Regions from separate parts of the Paenibacillus sp. FSL M7-0896 genome, predicted to be linked through region 2. Evidence: riboswitches for the same ligand, from Rfam matches in the RefSeq annotation. Region 2 holds a riboswitch; each other region holds the start of a gene.
The links. Region 2 has a riboswitch for cobalamin ahead of MKY12_RS00795 (anaerobic ribonucleoside triphosphate reductase). Riboswitches for the same ligand answer to the same signal wherever they lie in the genome.
Positions count from the first base shown of each region.

Region 1: linked by a shared signal. The riboswitch ahead of MKY12_RS03120 (S-layer homology domain-containing protein) and the one ahead of MKY12_RS00795 (anaerobic ribonucleoside triphosphate reductase) in region 2 are both predicted to bind cobalamin.
Region 3: linked by a shared signal. The riboswitch ahead of MKY12_RS07170 (energy-coupling factor ABC transporter permease) and the one ahead of MKY12_RS00795 (anaerobic ribonucleoside triphosphate reductase) in region 2 are both predicted to bind cobalamin.

Region 1 covers NZ_CP150250.1:747,835-754,932, reverse strand. Annotated here, with positions in the region: gene MKY12_RS03120 (S-layer homology domain-containing protein) at 1-1,556, opposite strand, end outside; cobalamin riboswitch at 1,769-1,962, opposite strand; gene MKY12_RS03115 (hypothetical protein) at 3,696-6,890, opposite strand; gene MKY12_RS03110 (hypothetical protein) at 6,887-7,098, opposite strand, start outside.
Region 2 covers NZ_CP150250.1:186,075-193,172, forward strand. Annotated here, with positions in the region: gene ssuE (NADPH-dependent FMN reductase) at 1-125, shown strand, start outside; gene nrdG (anaerobic ribonucleoside-triphosphate reductase activating protein) at 660-1,187, opposite strand; gene MKY12_RS00795 (anaerobic ribonucleoside triphosphate reductase) at 1,184-3,169, opposite strand; cobalamin riboswitch at 3,478-3,709, opposite strand; gene MKY12_RS00800 (MTH1187 family thiamine-binding protein) at 4,051-4,359, shown strand; gene MKY12_RS00805 (sugar phosphate isomerase/epimerase) at 4,407-5,186, shown strand; tRNA gene MKY12_RS00810 (tRNA-Thr) at 5,275-5,346, shown strand; gene MKY12_RS00815 (hypothetical protein) at 5,503-6,651, shown strand; gene MKY12_RS00820 (YukJ family protein) at 6,630-7,098, opposite strand, start outside.
Region 3 covers NZ_CP150250.1:1,708,610-1,715,707, forward strand. Annotated here, with positions in the region: gene MKY12_RS07150 (alpha-N-arabinofuranosidase) at 1-330, shown strand, start outside; gene MKY12_RS07155 (DUF6171 family protein) at 343-618, shown strand; gene MKY12_RS07160 (hypothetical protein) at 850-1,158, shown strand; gene MKY12_RS07165 (helix-turn-helix domain-containing protein) at 1,508-2,440, opposite strand; cobalamin riboswitch at 2,580-2,775, shown strand; gene MKY12_RS07170 (energy-coupling factor ABC transporter permease) at 3,060-3,824, shown strand; gene MKY12_RS07175 (energy-coupling factor ABC transporter substrate-binding protein) at 3,824-4,117, shown strand; gene cbiQ (cobalt ECF transporter T component CbiQ) at 4,114-4,902, shown strand; gene MKY12_RS07185 (ABC transporter ATP-binding protein) at 4,915-5,775, shown strand; gene cobJ (precorrin-3B C(17)-methyltransferase) at 5,790-7,098, shown strand, end outside.

The DNA.
Region 1 (7,098 bases), 560 kb from region 2:
TTCAGATATCCCGTAACCGTCAGGGTATATTTATTTGCTGGCAGTCCTCCGGCCACAACAGCCACACCCGCAGCATCTGTAACTGCTGTTTTGCCGCCGATGGTTACCTGTACGCCTGCTGCCGGTGAGGTTACCGGATCGGAGGTGAAGGTCGCCTCATTCCAGACCCATTGCTTCTGGGTTACCTGCACCTTCAGATCTTGTCCAGGCTGCGGCTGTGCGGGAGTCGCGGTTACGGCATCAACCACCTGCGTGTTGTCCCCGCCATAATAGACCACAATGCGGTCATTCTCCTCCAGCGCGAAGTCGCCCATCCCTACACTTGGATAGATCCATGCTCCGCCGCGTGCGACCACGTACATCCAGCCATCATATCCGCCAAAAGTACCCGCAATCACGCCGCCGATCCCCGTCACATAATTGCCTGCTTCATTGACCAGAGCCAGGCGCTTGGCTGCTGCTGTCTTATCCAGTGCCGTAAGCACATTTCCGGCGTACACGCTGCCCTCAGCCAAGGTTCCATTCGGACCTTCAACTGTAACCGAGACACTTACCTGAGGATTCTTCACTGGTGTGCCGCTAAAATCAAAGAGCTTACCGCCTGTTCCAAACAGCTTGTACGCTACCAAAGCCTCCAGTGCCTGCTCCGTTGAGAGCGGATTGGAGCTGCCGCCCGCAGTGTGGATGAATCCGCCATCTGCTGCGCTGAAGCTCAGCAGCTTGCTGACCAGATTAATATTACCCTTAGTATAATCTGCTCCTGCCGGATCAATGCCGAAGGCAGACAGACCGATGATGGCCTGAGCTACACTCTCGCTGCTGTCGCCATATCCGCCATTCTTATCCTGTGCCTTAGCCAGCCAGGCTGCCGCCCGCTGACCGGCAGCATTCACTGCCGCTTCCTGCTTATGTCCAGCCAGTGCGTTCAGCACCATCGCTGTCATATCCGGATCACTCGCACCCGTGGTCAGAGTAAAGCCTCCGTCCGGGTTCTGCTTCGCCAGAATCTCTGCCAGCAGCTTAGACTGTGTCCATTTCGCATTTGCCGGGATTGTATAGCTGCCGGAATCCAGAGCGAGCAGTGCATAGACCGGATTATTCAGCGTCTGGCCGGTAATTGCATCGTGATTGTAGAGCTTCTCAATCAGGTTATAGCCTGCCACATTCGCCGGGTCGCCGCCAAGTGCCTTAACGGCGAGCGTGATCCGGGCATAGTCCGTAGCTCTGGCAAAAACACCCTTAGCCTCAGCCACCTTGCCATCAAGCGCCTTCAGATAGCTGGCAGGAACCTTGTAGCCTGCTTGCGCAAGGCCAATCGCCTGCCAGTCCGACTGGACTCCGTTCTTCAGCATGAATTCCGCAGTAGCATAGACCGCAGCAGTTACGCTGGCTGCCTCACTTGCGGGCAGAGCGGACACCGCTGGTGCGGAAGTCCCGCCTGCCTGTGCAGCAGCAGCTTGTCCTGCCGGGGCTACGGCTGCTCCCAGCAGTGCGAACAGCATAATGACAGCTAGTCCCAGCCGTGTGAACCTGGATGATAGAGAATGGTTCTTCATAACTAACCTCTTTCCTGAAATAGAATGGATGAATCCTGCTTCCTCCGCAGATAGAGCGGCAACCTAAAGACCGCCCTATGCAGGGCGGCCGGGGAAGAATACAATACAGGGCGGCTGAAGGAGCCGATTACTCTCCCACACTACATACAATACAGCATACACAGCCCTCGCCAATATCAGCATCTGCTTCCACATTCTTACCCCCGAAGAATAGAAACAACAACGAAAAAGGCAGGTCTCCTGGCTCATACTTCACCGCTTCCCCCGCCTTCCCATCCCGTTAGCAGACAGTGGCTCCTCAGGAGTTGCTCCGTATTTACAGTGGCGGGACCGCGCCGGACTTGCACCGGGCTTCCCTTTTAAGCAGATTCCTCTATTAGACATAGCCCTGCCAGCATCTGCTAGCGACAGCGCGCGGTCTCTGAGGCAATCTGCACCTTTTCCCAAAGCTTATTAAATTTTAATATTCTGAAACAATCATATCTACTATTCCCCTGTATGTCTATAGACAAGCTATTTCTATTCCATCCCCCCCGAAGCCCCGCCCATTCCCAAGTGGAAACGGCTTTGCCGTCCTTTTAAAGGACGGTACCGTTTCAGCGAGAAATAGAAGGATAATTTATAACGTGTACCATATACATTCTTATATTTGCACAAAAAATCCTGAACAGCACATGCCCGCTACCCCGGCACATCGTACTATTCAGGACTATGGAGTGACTCTTCTGCTGTTAATTAAGCCGTTGGCGGTACTAACGGAGACAGCGGAAGCCAGGCGATTGTATTATGTACATTAGAATTCGTGTAAAAGCGGTCGATAACGCATTCTGCTGCATTTCATACAAGCGATTGTGGCAAATAACCCTCCGCCGGGCCAAATTCCCAAAATCTAATGTACCGAATACAGCAGAACACCATATAAGGCTCGATATGCCTCATTCTAGTGTACAAAGTGCAATCGAGCAGCTTCGTTCGGACACTAGCACACTTAACTAATTACTTTATGCTTGTATCAGCCTGCCGGAGCGCAAATCATTGTACTACATAAAGTAGTATGCACCAGGCTCTGACCAGTCCACCATGCCGCGCTATATGCGCACAGCGGATCAGCTACCGCTAGTCGATCATCAGGTTCTAACTAATCAGCATTCATTTAATCCTCTAGCTTGCTGGGGGGCTGCCGTACCCCGACTAACTAAGGTACTATTCTAGCTCCAAACGTTATGCTTAAATGCAATCTGTACAACTAAATCGTCTGATTTACTGCCAAATGTACTTTTAGCTGTATTTCATGCACCTAAAATGCTTCTGTACCGGCTTTTCGCCCATTCGGGCAAAATTAGTTGTATGGAATACAGTTACGAGAGGAACGTCTTCCTTTTCACTGTTTTTAGTTGTACGGAGTACACCTATCACTGTAAGCAATGTTACTCAGTACCATCACTTGGTATCGACTCAAAACCGTCAGTTAGTTGTGTGAGTCGGCTGAATGACTAAGGAGCGTTACTCGTTAGCGTTAGTTAAAAGCGCCACTCGGTAGCGTCAGTCGGTTTAGTGAGTCGGTAGCGTTGGTCGATTGCGTTAGTCGATTGCGTTGGCCGATAGCATCAGTCGGTAGCGTTAGTCGATTGCGTTGGTCGGTAGCATCAGTCGATAGCGTTAGTCGATTGCATCAGTCGGTAGCGTTAGTCGATTGCGTTGTTGATAGAATCAGTCGGTAGCGTTAGTCGATTGCGTTGGTCGGTAGCATCAGTCGATAGCGTTAGTCGATTGCGTTGGTCGATAGCATCAGTCGGTAGCGTCAGTCGATTGCGTTGGCCGGTAGCGTCAGTCGATTACGTTGGTCGATAGCATCAGTCGATAGCATCAGTCGGTAGCATCAGTCGATTGCATTGGTCGGTAGCGTTAGTCGATAGCATCAGTCGGTAGCATTAGTCGATTGCGTTGGTCGATTGCATCAGTCGGTAGCATCAGTCGATTGCGTTGGTCGATTGCATTAGTCGATTGCGTTAGTCGATAGCATCAGTCAGTAGCGTCAGTCGATTGCGTTGGCCGGTAGCGGCAATCAATTGCGTCAGTCGATTGCATTATCCGATCGCGTTAGTTAAAAGCTTACGCAGCCTGCTTGTTTCCGCTGTGTTATTCCGCGTCCTTGTCCGCTTCCGGGCTTGCGTAAGCGGACGGCTCCGCACTAGGCGCGGCTGTGGCTGTAGCCTCCGGGGCGCTGCCCGGATCTGCCGCCAGCTTCAGCGAGTATCTTCCGGCGGTGATCATATCACCTGCTGCCAGCTTCGCGCCTGCTGAAAGCTCCACCGTCACCTCGTAGACGCGTGACGGAGGAGTCCCCGCCGCCGCTGGAGTGGCGGTGGCTCCACTATCCGCGCCGCTGTCCGCTCCAGCGCCCGCCTCACCCTTCGCATCGCCGTCCGCTCCAGCGCCTGCCTCACCCTTCGCACCGCCGTCCGCTCCGGCGCCTGCCTCACCCTTCGCACCGCCGTCTACTCCGGCTCCTGCCTTGCCACTCGCATCGCCGTCCACTCCGGCGCTTGCCTCACTCTTCGCACCGCCGTCCGCTCCGGCGCCTGTCTCACCCTTCGCATCGCCGTCCGCTCCGGCGCCTGCCTCACCCTTCGCACCGCCGTCCACTCCGGCGCCTGCTTCAACCTGGCAACTGCTAACCGTTGCCTTAACCTCGTAGTCCGTAACGCCGCTGGCGGACTCCACGCCAATCCGCTCCGGCTTGAAGGCGGAGCATTCCGCCGCATCAGTGAAGCTGAACAACAGCTTAACGCCGTTATTCTTACCCGTTTCTCCGCTTCCCGCATCACCGCTGCTATTCCCGCCAGTCCCCGCGTCACCGCCGATAAGCCGGACAGAGACCGGGGCCGCTACAGCGGCTTGTCCTGTCACTGCCGGAAGCGGGCTGGGGCTGGCCACCGGCGCAGCTGTATCCTTGCCGCGTCCCCCTAGCTGGCTAAGCAGGATAACCGCCGCAATCAGAATGATCCCGAGGATGCTCCCTGAGATCAGGATTTGAAATCGGCTGCGGCTGACCCACCGCGCCAGCGGCGAAGCCAGCTGGGCGCGGGCTTCATTGTAGACAGTCTGCATGGCAGGCGTTGCTGTGTCGAGATGGTTTTTGCGGAATTCACGGTTCTTGAATGCCTCGCGGTCGCTCTTCAGGAAATATCTCAGCACAGCCCGCTTGTAATTCGGCCACAGCTTCTTGCCAGAGCTTGCGAACAGCCAGCTATGCTGCGACCAATCCAGGAACCGGTACACCGTCTCCTTGTCATTGCCCGCCTTGCGGACCACCAGATCCAGCAGCGCATCATAATCCAGCGGCCCGCCTTCACGTTCACTGCTGTGATAGAAGGCCAGCGGCAGCCGGTCGAACGGCTCCAGGCTCCGCGCTTCCTTCAGCCACCGCGCACCGAGCAGCTGTACATCGTCCAGCTCACGCGGCGTCAGTCCGGCAAAAATCTCCTCGTCCGGCGACTCCTCCCCGAACCAGCGGTAGGCCGCGCGCAGCGCATTCGCTTTGCGCTTCGCAATCGCATCGAGCGGCGGCTGCCAGTCTGCCGTATCCCGGTAACGCAGGAACGAGATCTCCAGCAGCTGCTCCATCGTCAGCTCGTCGAGAGAGAGCCGGTTCAGCAGGAAGCGGTCAGCAACCGTGCCGAGCTCCTCCATAACGGACAAGGCCTCCGGGTATACGCCGCCTCTGCGGCGCTGCTTCTCTGCCTGCTGGACCGCTTCATGAACAGCCGTTACCGCCGCTACCGGATCGGATTCCCGCTGCAGCTTCTCCAGCAGATATTCCTTGAAGGTATCCCGTACCGCTGCCTGCTGAAGCACCTCCGGAAGACTCCGGCCGAAGTGGCCCACGAGGCGGAGGATATCCGCCGTTCCGGCAGCGGCAGCCAGCCGGGATTCCAGATATGGCTCGAACAGCATTCTGCGGAAGTGAGATTGGGACAGTACTTTTTTGAAGAAAGCCTCGCTAAGCGCCGTATCGCTCTCTACAATCCCGTAAGCGGCAGCCAGCATATCCTCCCGGCCCCCGGACTGGCAGTTCAGCATCCCGTTGATGAAGTAATCGACGATCTTCACCCGGTAATTATGGCCCGGCAGCGCGTAGTAATCCTTGAACTGTTCCAGAACCTCCGGTGACGGAATCCCCTGCTTGCGGATCAGATCATATTCGCGGTCGAACCGCTCCAGGAACATATCATTCAGCCGCACCCGCGAATCCAGCTTCCCCTCCGGCTTCAGATAGGACAGCAGGCCGCCGAGTATAGCGTTCTTGTTGTCTGTATATAGGGCTTCATTACCTTGCTCGATTTCATAAAAGACCGCCAGCTCATTGTAGAGCGCCAGCGACAGCTTACGCTCCGCACTCTCCCCGAGCAGCAGGCTGTCGGCAAACTTAGCGAAATCACGGAGGCTTCCGCCCTTCTCCACCAGCGTCTTCCAGGCCAGATCGGCATAGATCTGCCGCGACTCGCCGAAGTCGGTATTCAGGAACCTTGCGCCAGCCAGATCGAAGATATAATCCTTCTCAATATTGCGGTCGCCCGGACGCAGAGAGCCCTTCTCCACGAAGGTCAGGTGAATGTATTTGCGGCTCAGCGGCTCCTTGGCATACGTGATCACTCCCAGCCTGCGGCGGAAGTCATACGGCAGCGCAGCGAAGAGGACCTCCGTCAGCCGGGCCGCACGCTGCGACAACTCACTGATCGGCACATCCAGCGCTACATAGATTTTCTTCTTCCCGGCTACGGACAGCATTACCGCTTGCAGCAGGGCTTTGAACAGCTCTTCTGTGAAGCCTAGACCAGATAACACGCTGCGCGGGTCTGTCGGCTCGTCCAGCGTGCGGGTTGCCACGGGAATCGACTCCAGCTCAGGCAGTGTCCCGCCAGGTTCCCCCTCATAGCTCCGGGCAAACCCCGCATGCAGCCAGTCTCCGTACCCCTCGACAATCTCTTCGGAGCGGATAGGTGGCACCACGAAATTATGGGCAAAAAAAGCGCTCCGCTGCCCCGTGAAATCCGCCGCCAGATAACGGCTCTCTCCAATCACAGTCTCGTTGCTCTCCGTATGGAACAGATGCAGCGCAGCCGGATACAGCTCCTCATCCTTCTCGCCGCGTGCCGTAAGCTCAGCCGGGGCATCGTAGAGGCAGAAGGGATGCAGAATTTTTTTGACAAAATTATTATCGAGACTCTCCGATTTCGCCACCGTATCGAAGCCCTCTGTAGACCGGTATACGCCCCGGCGCTCGCGGGTATACATCTGCTGGGTGATCATGGACCCTGAGAATCTGTTCACGGCCCGTCGCTCCCCTCAATATAATTCAGCTTGTGAAGCAGCCAGATGAACGGCTCATCGACCCGGATCGGACTGACTACACCTTCTACCTTCTGATTGACCGGATTGCTGCCCAGCGCAGACACGGCGAAATATCCCGTATTGGCAAAATACACATCCATCGTATCCTTGAACGGCCGGTCCACCTTCTCAATGAAGCGCCGGATTT
Region 2 (7,098 bases):
ACCAGGGCGTAGTTGAGCTGGCTGAAGAGCTGCGTTTACGCCTGAACAGTGTGCTGGAAGAGCTGGCGGAGGAGACGGAGCATAAGATGGGGCGCAAGGCAGGGCAGACAGGAGCCGCAAAATAACGTGAAGCTGCCGGTTCGAGCTGCCCGGTATAATCGAAAGGCACTGCACTACCCGGATGTGGGCGTGCAGTGCCTTTTTGGTTATATAGGAAACTATAATTCCTGCTGTTGTGGAAAAGGTGTGTGTAAATTTGTGATTAAGAGTTCTTTGGGTGATCCGTAGAGTGACTTTGATACTGAATGTGACTAAAGGTATGCTTAAAACCGAATAGGAATATGCTGGTACAATAGCATATGAACCAAATGTATGTGGAAAACAGCATACATTGTGCTCTCATGCAGGCATATGAAACAAATGTATGTGGAAAACAGCATACATTGTGCTCGCATGCAGGCATATGAACCAAATGCTATGTGGAAAACAGCATACATTGTGTTCGCATGCAGGCATATGAACCAAATGTATGTGGAAAACAACATACATTGTGCTCGCGCGAGTAATTTATATGCTTCGCGCTATAATTATCCTTATCTTTCTCGCTGAAACGGTACCGTCCTTTATAAGGACGGTACCGTCTCTACTTGATATGAATTTTATACCCCTTGAAAGCTCAGCTCCGGCTCCCACAGAACAACCCTATCTCCCGCCAGACTCGCCGGAATATCAATGATCCGCTGGTTGCTGCTTCCCCGGTAGGAGAGGGTAAGGTCTTTGAGCTCTTCGACGAACCGTCCGTCGATCACGACCTGGCACAAGGCCAGCAGCTTCCATTCCGCAGAGCCCGGGGAAGCCGTAAGCTCCTCGTACGTATAGCCGGTATAGATCCAGACCGGGAAGCCCGGCAGCTCGGCGCGCAGCTCGTGTATGAAGTCTGCAGCCTCCTCAGCCGAGAAAAAAGGGTCCCCGCCCGCCAGCGTCAAGCCGTCCAGCAGCGGATTGCCTGCAATCTCCTCTATAATCTCCCGCCGGCGCTCCGGGGTAAAGGCCTCCCCGTAGTTAAAGTTCCAGGTCTTCGGGTTGAAGCAGCCCGGGCAGCGGTGGCGGCAGCCGCTGATGAAGAGGACGGCCCGCAGGCCTTCCCCTTCATTGATCGACTCCGGGTAATATCCGCAGATGTTCATAGATGCTTAACACGGTCCCGGACTTCGGCTTGCTTGGCCGCATTGAAGCGGGTCTGATAGTCACCGGTCAGATACCCGGTAACCCGGCGCAGACGGCGGATATGGGTGGTATCCTCATGGGCATTGCAGGTCGGGCAATTCGTGCCGATGACCCCTTCATAGCCGCAGCCGGAGCAGCGGTCAATCGGATGGTTAATGCTGAAGTAGCTGATATCCTGCTCCAGCGCGTATTTGATGATTTTGACGAAGGCTGCAGGGTTGCTCCGGGCATTGCCGTTCAGCTCGACATAGGAGATCGCTCCGGCGTTGCAATATTCATGGAACGGGGCTTCCAGGCTGATCTTCTTGGCTGCGCTCAGTTCATGGTAGACCGGGATGTGGAACGAGTTCGTATAGTATTCACGGTCGGTTACCCCAGGGATAGAACCGAGCACCTTGCGGTCGATCTTGGTGAACTTGCCGGAGAGACCTTCGGCCGGTGTTGCGAACAAGGTGATGTTGAGGTTAAGCTCCTCGCTCTTGCGGTCGCAATATTCACGCATGTGGCGGACAATGGCTACAGCCTTGGCGTGAATCTCCATATCTTCGCCGTGGTGCTTGCCGTACATAGCCTTCATGCACTCTGCCATCCCGATGAAGCCCAGCGACAGGCTGCCGTGCTTCAGCAGTTCGCCTACGCTGTCATCAGGTGCAAGCTGCTCGCCGCCCTCCCAGACGCCTTCACGCATCATGAAATCGGAGGCTTTGGCCTTCTGGGAAGCCTGGATACGGAAGCGGTGCAGCAGACCGTCCAGTGCAATATCCATATAGTGATTCAGGTCGTCGAAGAACCCTTCTTCATCAGCAGCCAGGCGGCGGCCGGTTATCGTGCCGTGGGTCAGTCCAAGACGCACCAGGTTGAGCGTATTGAAGGACAAGTTGCCTTTGCCGGAGCAATGGTTGCGTCCGAAGCGGTCGCCGAGCACACGGGTCCGGCAGCCCATCGTAGCGAACTCGGTATCCGGGTCAGCCGGATCATAATATTGCATGTTCAGCGGAGCGTCCAGGTTGGCGAAGTTCGGATACAATCTGCGCGCCGAGCACTCCGCTGCCTTCAGGAACAGCTCATAGTTAGGGTCACCCGGTTGCTGGTTAATGCCTTGCTTGCATTTGAAGATCTGAATCGGGAACACCGGCGTCTCCCCGCTGCCCAGTCCGTTCATCGTAGCCGTCAGCAGCGAGCTGATCACAAGCTGGCCCTCCGGGGAGGTGCAGGTCCCGTAGTTGATGCTGGTAAAAGGAATCTGGCCGCCGGAGCGGCTGGACATCGTATTCAGGTTATGTACCATACTCTCTGCGGCCTGCAGGGTCTCGCTCTGCGTCTCCTTCAGGGCAAAACGGAAGGCGCGCGGATACTGCTCAGCCAGATCGCTGCGGCTCATCGTAATCTCCCCAAGTTCTGAAACCTCTGCATTCTCCTCGAAATACTCCAGACCTTTGCGGAAGAGCTTGGAGAAGGACTTGGTCACATAAGGAGCCAGATCATAATCCAGCTTATTCGCGGACACACCGCCGTACTGCGCATTCTGCTGCGACTGGAAAATAATCGCCACCAGCGACATCGCCGTCATAATCGAGTTGGGAGGCCGTACGCTGCCGTTGCCGGTGTTGAAGCCTTCACGGAGAAGCCGTTCGAACGGGATGAAGATGCAGTTGGTGGTTCCGATGGCGTATTGATCCAGGTCATGCACATAGACGACATTATCCAGGGTAGCCTGTACCAGCTGCGGCGGCATGGTGAAGTTGCGGGCATACCATTTGGAGTATTCACTGCCGAATTTGCTCATTTTGCCGGAGAAGCTCTCCCCGTTCAGGTTGGCGTTCTCGCGCAGCAGATCCAGATCCCGGCTGTCGATAATATCCCGTCCCAGATGAATGACCTCTTCCAAAAGATCCTCCTGTGCAGCTTGTCCTTCGTTATAACGTTTCTCCAGCAGCGTCATTATATAACTCTCTCCTCTCGGGTATTGTAAGCGTTAAAAAAGCACCTCCGGCCGGGAAGGCCGGAAATGCCCGAATGCATGATGCAAAGATCCGGGAAGCGGAAGTTTGCCTGTGGTCTGGGTGGAATATACGAGCAGACACTGGGTAAATAGCTTACGCCCGTTCTTGTATATTCCGCAGAGCCGATACCTGAAGATAATCCACGATCGTCCTCAGGTATCGGCAGCCTCTGGCCCGATTGACGGAAGGCTAACTCTGCTATTGCAGGCCGCATACGGACACCTCCCCTATTCCTCGCAGGAGTCTAAGCGGTGCCACCGAAACAGGCAGGTCTCCTGGCTTCCGGCAACTCCTCCGGCGCCTTCCCGGGGGGCTTATTCCGCCCCTTAGTGGCATTTAGCCGGAGAATGCGGCCCTGGGCATCGCACCCTGGGAGCATCCGGTTACAGTGGCGGGACCGCAGCGGTTTTGCACCGCGCTTCCCTATTAAGTCGCACCTCTATTACAAGGGGTGAAACACCCGTTTCTACTATATTTTGTTGTTATCTATTAAAGCTACCGCAATATATTGTGTTTGTAAATGTTTTTTTGCAATCCCGCACGGGGAGCGGGTTCGGCGCTTTTACTCACAGCTGATCCACAGTTAGTCCACAGGTAATCCACAACTTTCCTATGAATCTGCCGTGAATTTTTCATAAAATCTCCGAAAATACGCCACAAAGAATCCATAAATAGAGTGCGTCTAATCCTGGTAATCATTTTGACGGATATTAATAGAATAGAGAGGGTGCAGGTGATTTGTAGCAAGCCTGGCGAAGCGTTACAATAAGAGGATAAATAAGAGGCTCAGGCACACCAGATAATTAGGAGGGAGATCACAATGGCAATTGGCGAAGTGACCGTTATTCCGATCGGGACAGGCAGCACCAGTCTCAGCAGCTATGTGGCCGAGATGCAGCGTGTGCTGCAGACGGTGGAGGGCATTACCTATGAGCTAACTTCTATGGGTACAATTATTGAGGGACCGGTAGCGCGGATTCTGGCTGCGGTAGAAGCGCTGCATGAGTCGCCGTTTACCGCCGGGGCACAGAGAGTCTCAACCTCACTCAAGATCGATGACCGGCGCGACAAGACCTCGACCAGCCGCAGCAAGCTGGAATCTGTGGAGCGCAAGCTACAGGGAGAGTAACCACAATAGTATCCAATCAGAATCAACCGATAAGGAGCGGATTCTTAATGACAGAAGCAGCACAGCAGATCGGAATTCAAATGTATACACTGCGTGACCAGACGGAACGCGATTTCCTCGGCACACTGGCCAAGGTGGCAGAGATGGGGTACCAGGCAGTGGAATTCGCCGGTTATTTCGGTGTATCTGCAGGGGAACTGCGCCGTAAGCTGGATGAACTTGGCCTGGCGGCCCCTTCGGCGCATGTAGGCCTGGACTTCAGCAGTCTGGATAAGATGGAACAGGCATTAGCCAAAGAGATTGAATACGGTGTAGAGCTCGGACTGCAATATATGATCACCCCGTCGGCACCGCTTCCGCCGAACCCTTCCATAGAGGATGTAACGAGAATCATTCCATTCCTGGAGAAGGCTTCCGCGATGGTCCGGGCGGCGGGGATGCAGTACGGCTACCACAACCATGATTATGAATTCAAAGAGGTTGACGGCAAGGCGGTCATCGATATCTGGCTGGAGCAGATTCCTGCCGAGCATATGCTGGCTGAGTTTGATCTGGGATGGGTATACAGGGGGGGAGCCCGGCCCGTTGATTATGTGTCACGGTACGCCGGCCGTGTTCCGCTGGTTCACATTAAGGACTTCGGAGCAGACAATGAGGAGACCGATCTCGGAAAGGGAGAGGTCGATTTCCGGAGCGTCTTCGAGATCGCGGAGCAGAGCGGAATTCTCTATTATATTGTGGAGCAAGAGGCATATGAGGTATCCTCCCTTGCAAGCGCTAAGCTCGCACTGGATTATTTCCGCGGGCTGGGGCTGATGCAGGGCTGATGACACAGCAACCAGCGGAAAAAGGGCTTGCGTTTTCCGCTGGAAGAGTTATAATATTTTGTGTTTGGCAGGACAGCAAAGCCTGTTCGCTGGTGTAGCTCAGGGGTAGAGCAACGCACTCGTAATGCGTAGGCCGGGGGTTCAATTCCCTTCACCAGCATTCTTACAAAGTCGATAGTGGCGCGGGTTTCCGGTTTTTTGGAACTGCGCCTTTTTTCTATGCAAGCATCAACATCTACCATTCTTCTAACCTTTAGTTAAGTAAAGTGGGGAGCTTATGGTTGGATGCTAGGAGGCAAGGAGGCAAGGATCTTATATGGGAAACCGGACATTCCTGAGTGTTACCAGTGCCGATACAGATTTGATTGATTATGAGAATACAGCTTTCGAAACGAATAATTTTCTCGCTCCAATATGGTTTTGTCTGGTCAGCCAAGACCAGTTCCAGCACTATAGCAGGCAGCTTATGCAAGCTTGGAGCAAGATTCAACCCCATATGGACCAACCGGATGTGGAGGATTTGCCTGAGTGGGAACATTTTTCAGAGGCCTTCCAATGGCAGATTCCATGGGCGGATGCTGCAGAGCAATTGCGCCTGAGTTTACCCGGCACGCTGGCCCATTTCCCAGCGCTTTCCACTCCTGTACATGAGTGGCTGGAAACCTTATCGACCCATGTAAAGCGTTATTCTGCTGCTGTTATTCATCTGGAGCTTTCGCAATATTTCTCATTCACGGGCGATCCTGCCCTGTATCTAAAAGACATTCAAGAATACGTTACCCTCTGGCAGTCGCCGCATCCCTCGCATGAGAAGGTCTGGCAGGGAGCAGCCGATAACTTTTATATGCTGAATGGGGAGCATTTGCCTAGGAGGGAACGAACGGCAGCTCAACCGGAGCAAGCTACCGATATTCAGCCAGCACAGTCCATTCCTCCAGTATCCGGGAAGCGCCAGTCCAATTGGAGGCAGGAGCTCTACATCTGGTTGCTTGCGATTCTATCCGCAGCCCTCTTTTTTGCCGTCTATGTCAAGACCTTCAGTGGTTGGTTGGCGGTGCTCTGCTTCTTCATCCCCTCCCTGTGTATCGTTTTGTGGAAAATAATTATCGGTCGTAAACAAACCTCCCGCCATCAGCTGGAAGCGGCTAGGACCTCGAAAAGGAACAGTCTCCCCTCTTATCCTGTGCTAAGGATTGAGTATTTCGACGGGCGTTCACCTATTGGGGTGGATGGCATGGAAATTGGTCCTTCGGAGGATAAAGCGTTACCGGATCTTATCCCCTGGCTGCAAATCCTACAAGCAAAGGTGCTTTCATCTCATGAGGTCGAGCTCATCGTTTCTGCTAACCAATCACCCGTCTCTACCTTACAACTTCATTTGAGGCTGGATGAACAGTTGGATGCCAAGGATATCGTATCAGCGGTTAATGCGATGGTGTTGGCTCATGACAAAACATTGGTATGATTACATTCACTAACCGGCTTGGTGGCATCTCCCTGGTCGTTGGTACACCAGGATTGGGACTGGAAGGCCAGGAAGATAGCCACCCATCTGTGTTCATTCTCGAAATGAATAAGGACGCCGCCGTCTTGCCATGTGCCATTTTCACTGGCGTACCCGCCCGCATTGCCTTGGTTCATATGAATATTATGAACGCCCTGCCCAGGGGAGAAGCCGAAGTACTTATCGGGCTTATCCTCTTCGGGTCCCCAAGGCTCGCCGAATACGTACAGGGTTGCATCCTGTTCCTGTGCCTCCTTGAGATAAGAGGTGATTTTGTCATAAAGATTGTTGCGGGGATCGCTGTTTTCGGGTTCATTCCGGTTCGTATTAGGCAGAGCTACCATCTTACTGGGAATCACCAGGTTTCCCCTGATATAATCAAGGGCAAGGCTCCGGTTATGTCCGGTG
Region 3 (7,098 bases), 1.5 Mb from region 2:
AGCCCGGTATACAGCTACGAAGGCGTAGAGATTCCTGAAGTATCGGCTTCGGCTTCAGTCAATGCTGAGGGCATCATTCATGTCAGCCTGTGTAACCTGAATCACGCATCATCGGCAGTGTTGCCGCTTGCCCTGCGCGGATTGGCTGGTCAAGCATCCGTAAGCGGAACGACGCTGGCCGGAGCTTCCATCGATGCCCACAATAGCTTTGAGCAGCCGGAAGCTGTAACACCGCAGGCATTCAGCGCCTTCAAGCTTGAAGGGGATACGCTGACTGTAGAGCTGCCGCCAATGTCGGTAACGGTACTGGCCATCACTCCACAAGCCTAAGGAGAGAACTGCATGACAACCACTTCAGCCTGCAAAGGATGCCGGGAGGAGTACAAGGTCACGGAAGCACAGATTGCCCGCATTCTGGCGTCCTCCATGTTCAACCCCGGCAATACCGCTTCAGACGAGGTCTATGCCGAGCGGCTTGCGCTTTGCGGGGCTTGCCCCAAGCTGCAGGATGGCGTGACCTGTACCGCCTGCGGCTGTATCATTCCTGTCGTGGCCCGGCTGAAGGCCCGCAGCTGTCCGTTGCCGGGCGGCGGCAAGTGGCAGCCAGTGGCGGAATGACGGCCCACGCCTAACGGCTAGGGGCCAGGCGAAAAGATAGGCAGAAGCCGCTCTTGCCATAAGAGACGAATCGATCACCGATAGCCCCTACAACCTGTACAATACGGCAGTTGGAGGGGCTTTTTTTGCGTTGTGGAGGTGAGGGGGAGGAAGAGGAAATGAGAGGGGAAAATCCATCTAATGCGGCGTGAAGTGGGCTGGAAGAGGAAATGAGAGGGATAAATCCCTCTAATGCAGCGTGAAAGTGGGCTGGAGGAGGAAATGAGAGGGATAAATCCCTCTAAGCGGCGTGAAAGTGGGCTGGAAGAGGAAATGAGAGGGATAAATCCATCTAATGCGGCTGAAAGTGGGCTGGATGAGCAAAAGAGAGGGATAAATCCATCTAATGCGGCTGAAAGTGGGCTGGATGAGCAAAAGAGAGGGATAAATCCCTCTAATGCGGCTGAAAGTGGGCTGGATGAGGAAAAGAGAGGGGAAAATCCCTTTGGTGCGGTTGGAAGTGGGCTGGATGGATGTTGCGAGGGGCATAAGTGCCCCTGAATTGGCCGAAAGTGAGCGATGAGCGGAAATGAGGGGCATAAGTGCCCCTGAATTGGCCGAAAGTGAGCGTTGAGCAGAAATGAAGAGCACTAATGCCCCTGAATCGGCCGAAAGTGGGCGTTAAGCAGAAATAAGGAGTATTAGCTCTAAAAGTAGCTGAAACGAAAACTAACCTAATTAGTCTAACTAATCTAACTAATCTATCTCTACTACCTACCTACCTACCTACCTACCTACCTACCTACCTACCTACCTACCTACCTACCTACCTACCTACCTACCTACCTACCTACCTACCTACCTACCTACCTACCTACCTACCTACCTTCTACACACCCTAATCTGGCTTTCATATAGGACCCGGCAAATCTGCCACGCCATCTGTATAAAACAACTCAAACACCAAATCCTCGTTGTAGTTGCCGAAGCCTTTACCGAACAGGGTGAGACCGCCGATGTGCTCGGCATCCTCCTCGACAGAGAGCCGGAAGGTCCATTGTTTGTTGCGGATGCCTACCTGATCCAGGGTGACCTCCGACAGCTTTTGCCCGTCCATGTAGGTACCTGTCTGCGTAATCCGCAGCTGCTTGAGCAGGCCGTATTGATTGGTGAGTGCAGGCCACCAGGCCGGGGTGTATTTTCCCGGGTTGTCTCCGTAGTCACCGGGGCTGGTCCAGAAGCCGAGCGATTGTCCGTTCAGTGTGAAGGTAATATCCGACGGCCAGTTATTGTTGACCGACGGGGCTTCGGAGGCGATCTCCATCGTGATGGCAAGCTCCTCCGGCTGCTGGCTCGACAGCAGGAAATTCGGGATTTTATACTCGACGAACCCCTTGCCGAACCAGAGAATCCCGGCGTTCACCCGCTCCTGGTCCCAGAAATAACGGGGATCGTCAAAGTGCCCGATGACCCTCTCTGTCGTAGACAGTCCGCAGGTAGGCTCGATCTGGAAGTCGGAATAATGCCCCACAGGGATGTCCTTGCGGTACCCTCTGCGCGGAGTCCGGGCCTGTCCCGGAAAAACAATCTCAGCCCCGTCGGCGGCCAGTGTACAGATCTTCTGCAGGCCGCTTTTGCCGGGAGCCATATGGCTGCGGATCAGCCCGGCGGCTTCGAGCTTGCGCACATGCATGGTCATAATCGCACTGCTGAGCTTGAGGGCTGCGGCCAGCTCCTTCACGTTCATGGGCTTATCGGACAGCAGCCGCAGCATATGCAGGCGCACGGTACTGGACAGGGCCTCGTACACGGGCAAAGATTGTTCGGTTAGATCAAGTTTCATCGGATGCCTCCACGTTCAGGTTATATAGTTAATAATTATATTACTCAAATAAAATTTCTACAAGCCATGATTGGCTGCAGGCGAGCTTTTCCAATTTATATCACAGACAGGCCAATCTCTGTCAGCTATGATTTGAGATGAATTAGCGATGAAACAAGGTGCTCTTGCCGGAAGCGGCAAGGGATAACAGGGAATCGGGTGCAACTCCCGAGCGGTCCCGCCACTGTATGGAAGAGCTGCACTTCATGAGGTCACTCGGGAAGCCCCCGGGGAAGACGAAGTCTGCAGCGCCTGTATTCCAAGCCAGGAGACCTACCTTGTCTACGCACACCACGACTCTACGCGGATAGGAGCGGTGTACGGATAGGTTAATGAGAAGAGGCGTTCTGCCCTGATGGACCGGAGAAAGCTTGGTGCTTCAAGGTGATCCCCGGTTATAGCTGCTGGATACAAGGATACGGCCCATAGTGATGGGACGGTGAAAAGCACCTTGTTCCGCTTCGCCACGGGTTGCGCGCTCTATCGAACTTGCCTGCGTACATACACTCCCACCCTATAGGGTGGGTTTTTTGGGCTTTATGATCTGTAATGGGAAATCAACAAACATGGAGGGTGACAAATGAAAAAGCACAGATGGTGGAGCTTTGCGGCACTGGTTGCCGGATTTACGGTGTACTTTATGCTGAACGAACCGGGGACGGCCCGGGCGATGCACATTATGGAAGGATTCCTGCCGGTTGGCTGGGCAGTGTTCTGGTGGGCGGCGTTTATCCCGTTCTTTGTCCTTGGAATCTTCAAGCTGAGAGCCATGACCCGGGAGAATCCGGAGCTGAAGCTGCTGCTGGGTCTGGCCGGGGCGTTTACCTTCGTACTGTCTGCGCTCAAAATGCCTTCCGTGACCGGAAGCAGCTCCCACCCCACCGGTACCGGACTAGGTGCGGTAATGCTGGGGCCGCTGCCCATGAGCGTAATCGGCTCGATTGTCCTGCTGTTTCAGGCGCTGCTGCTGGCGCACGGCGGGATCACTACGCTTGGAGCCAATGCGTTCTCGATGGCGGTGGCGGGTCCTTTTGCCGGATATGCAGTGTATAAACTGATGATGAAAATGCCGGACCGCGAGAAGCTGGCCCTGTTCTGCGCCGCAGCGGTAGCGGACCTTAGTACGTATGTGGTGACGTCCTTCCAGCTAGCGGTGGCGTTTCCGGCGGCGGATGGCGGCGTTCTGGCATCTTTTCTCAAATTCGGGGGCATCTTTGCCGTGACGCAAATCCCGCTGGCCATCAGTGAAGGGCTGTTGACGGTACTGCTCTGGAACTGGCTGAAATCGTATAGCCCGAATGAATTGTCGCTGCTGAAACGCAAGGTGAACGGAGGAAGAGCCTAATGAGCAATAAATGGAAAAATGGGTTGATGCTGCTGGTTGTTATTCTGCTGGTCATTCTGCCGCTGCTGCTGGTTAATGGGGAATTCGGAGGGGCCGATGATGCGGCTGAAGGTGTGATTACCGAAATGAATCCTGACTATAAGCCGTGGTTCAAGCCGCTGACCGAGCTGCCGGGTGAGACGGAGAGTATGCTGTTTGCATTGCAGGCCGCGATTGGTGCCGGTGTGATCGGTTATACCCTGGGGCTGCTCAAGGGCAAGCAAGGCGGGACGAAGCAGCATAGCAGCAAGTGATCCGGCGGATTGACGTTCTCTCTTACAATAATGCTCTGCGCCAGTTGTCCCCGATGTGGAAAAGCTCGTTCGCAGCCCTGATGTTCCTGCTATCTTACACCGTACATCCGGTACTACAGGCTGCAATCACCCTATGGATGATGTCCTGGTGTGTATTACAGGCCCGTATTCCCTTCCGTGCTTATGGCATGCTGTTCGGCACAGCGCTGCTGTTCTATGCCCTTAGCGTACCGGCGCTGCTCGTGGAATTCGGGCATCCGGCAGCGGGAGAGGCAGGAATATTCCCGCTTCCGGGACTGAACCTGCAGGTATATGTTACAGCGGCCGGGCTTCAGCGGGCAGGGGAGCTGCTGGCCAGAATCTCTGCCTGCATGAGCTGTTTCTTCTTCCTGATGTTCACTACTCCGTTTAGTGAGCTGTTGCAGGTGCTGCGCAGGCTGCGGATGCCGCAGATTGTCCTGGAGCTGATGCTGATTATGTACCGCTTCCTGTTCCTGCTGAGTGATGCAGCGCATGGTCTGCTGCTGGCCCGCAGGCTGCGCGGAGGCCGCCGGGGCTACAAGGCCAGACTGCGGGAGACTGCGGCCATGGCAGGGGCGCTATTCGGCAACACGATGCACCGTTATTACGGATTATCGCAGGGGCTGCTGGCCCGCGGCTTCACAGACGAGATTATTCTCCCGCCTTATACGGCGCGTCCTGTGCCACGGCGCTATACTGTTCAGGCTTATGCTGGTATTGCGGTGCTGCTGCTGGCTGAGGCGTATTTTATCATAAGCATATGAAAGGAGCCGGCCATGGATCAGGAATCTAGCTTGGCTTGTGACGGAGTGGTCTTTCATTACCCGGATACGAAGGAGCCTGCACTGCATGAACTGACGTTCTCCATCCCCGCAGGCAGCAAGACGGCGGTACTCGGTCATAACGGTTCGGGCAAATCGACGCTGTTCCTGCATGCCGTCGGCATTCTGCGCCCGCAGCAGGGTACGGTTGTGCAAGGAGGGAAGGCGTTATCCTATTCCAAAAAAGAGCTGGCCGCTCTGCGGCGGAAGGTGGGCCTGGTCTTCCAGGACCCTGAGCAGCAGCTGATCCTCAGCACACCGCTGGAGGATGTGTCGTTCGGGCTGCGCGGCAGCGGCATGGCTGAACCGGCTATTGCTGCGCGCTGCCGGGAGGTCATGGAGCTGCTGAATCTGACCGATCTGAGCGATAAACCGATGCACCAGCTTAGCCTGGGCCAGAAGAAACGCACGGCACTCGCCGGTGTACTGGCTATGGAGCCGGAGCTGATTCTATTGGATGAGCCGACCTCTTATCTGGACCCGTTATCGGAAACGAAGATGCTGAAGGGGCTTGAAGCCATACATGATAAAGGGACAACCGTAGTTATGGCTACGCATGATATGGACCTGGCCTACCGCTGGGCGGACTGGATTATTGTGCTGGAGCATGGAAGATGCCGGGCGGCGGGGACTCCGGAGGAGATTTTTGCGGGACGGGAAGAGCTATTGTCCATCGGACTGGGACTGCCGCTGCTGGCTGACTTATGGTTCAGCCTGCCTGCCAGCTTGACCGCAGGGCAGAGCGCTCCCCGCACCGCCGGGGAATTCAAGGACAAACTGCATAAGCTGCTTGCGCTTAACCACAGCTATTCATGAACGGGGGAAGAAGAATGAAGAAACAAGGAAAGCTGCTGATTATCGGCTTCGGCCCCGGAGCGCTGGAGCATATTACCGGCCGCGCACTGGCTGCGCTGGATGAGAGTGAGGCGGTCATCGGCTATACCACTTATGTAGATCTGATCAGGCCGCTGCTGCGGCACCAGGAGATTGTCGGCACGGGGATGACTGAAGAAGTCAGCCGGGCCCAGGAGGCCGTCCGCAGAGCAGAAGCGGGACAGACGATTGCAGTAATCTCCAGCGGCGATGCCGGTGTCTACGGGATGGCCGGGCTGGTATACGAGGTGCTGATCGAACGCGGTTGGAGCCGCTCAGAGGGGGTACAGGTGGAGGTGATCCCGGGAATATCGGCGATCCAGTCCTGTTCCTCGCTGCTTGGAGCGCCGATTATGCATGATTCCTGCACGATCAGCCTGAGCGATCATCTTACCCCCTGGGAGAGCATTGCTGCGCGTGTGGAAGCGGCGGGGGCAGCAGATTTCGTCATTGCGTTCTATAATCCGCGCAGCGGCAGACGGACGCGTCAGATTGAAGAAGCGCGCACTATTCTGCTGCGTTACCGTGATCCGGCTACACCGGTAGGCATTGTCAAAAGCGCCTACCGTGACCGCCAGCAGACAGTCGTAACGACGCTGCAGGATATGCTGGAGCATGAGATCGGCATGCTCTCAACCGTGGTGGTCGGCAACTCTGCTACCGTTGTCTATGAGGACCTGATGATTACGCCGCGCGGATATGAGCGCAAGTACAGTCTCGGAGCACAGACGCAGACGCTGAAGCCGCACGAGCGGCTGCGCACAGCCGCAGAACCGTGGTCGCTGGCTGCGGCGGAGTCCGGGCAGACAGAGGGGGCAGCTGGAGCCGGAGCGGCCAAAACTGTGGATGCTGGGAGAGCAGCAGAGACTGGGCAGAGGGATGCAGCAGATGTTGGAAGCGAGACCGAGCCGGGACAGGTGAAAAGTGCAGAAGCATCAGGTTCGGTTCGGATGGAATGGGCGCTGGGCTGTGGCGAAGCGGAACCAGGACAGACGGAAGAGGCTGCTGCGCAGAGCCTGGCTGCTGCTCCGCAGGTGGAGCGGCTGCGGAGCTTATCCGGTCGCCTGAAGGCATCCACCGATTCTTCCTTCGAGCTGGAGATTGCTCCCGCAACCGGCAGCCGCAGCTTCAACGGTGATCAGATGAAGCTGCTGGCTGAGCTTGCAGGCAGCGATGGGCAATTGATCTATACGAAGGACGGATATTTCCTGCTGCGCGGCAGCCGGAATGAAGAGGCAGAGGCAGGAGCAAGGCTGCTGGAGGCCG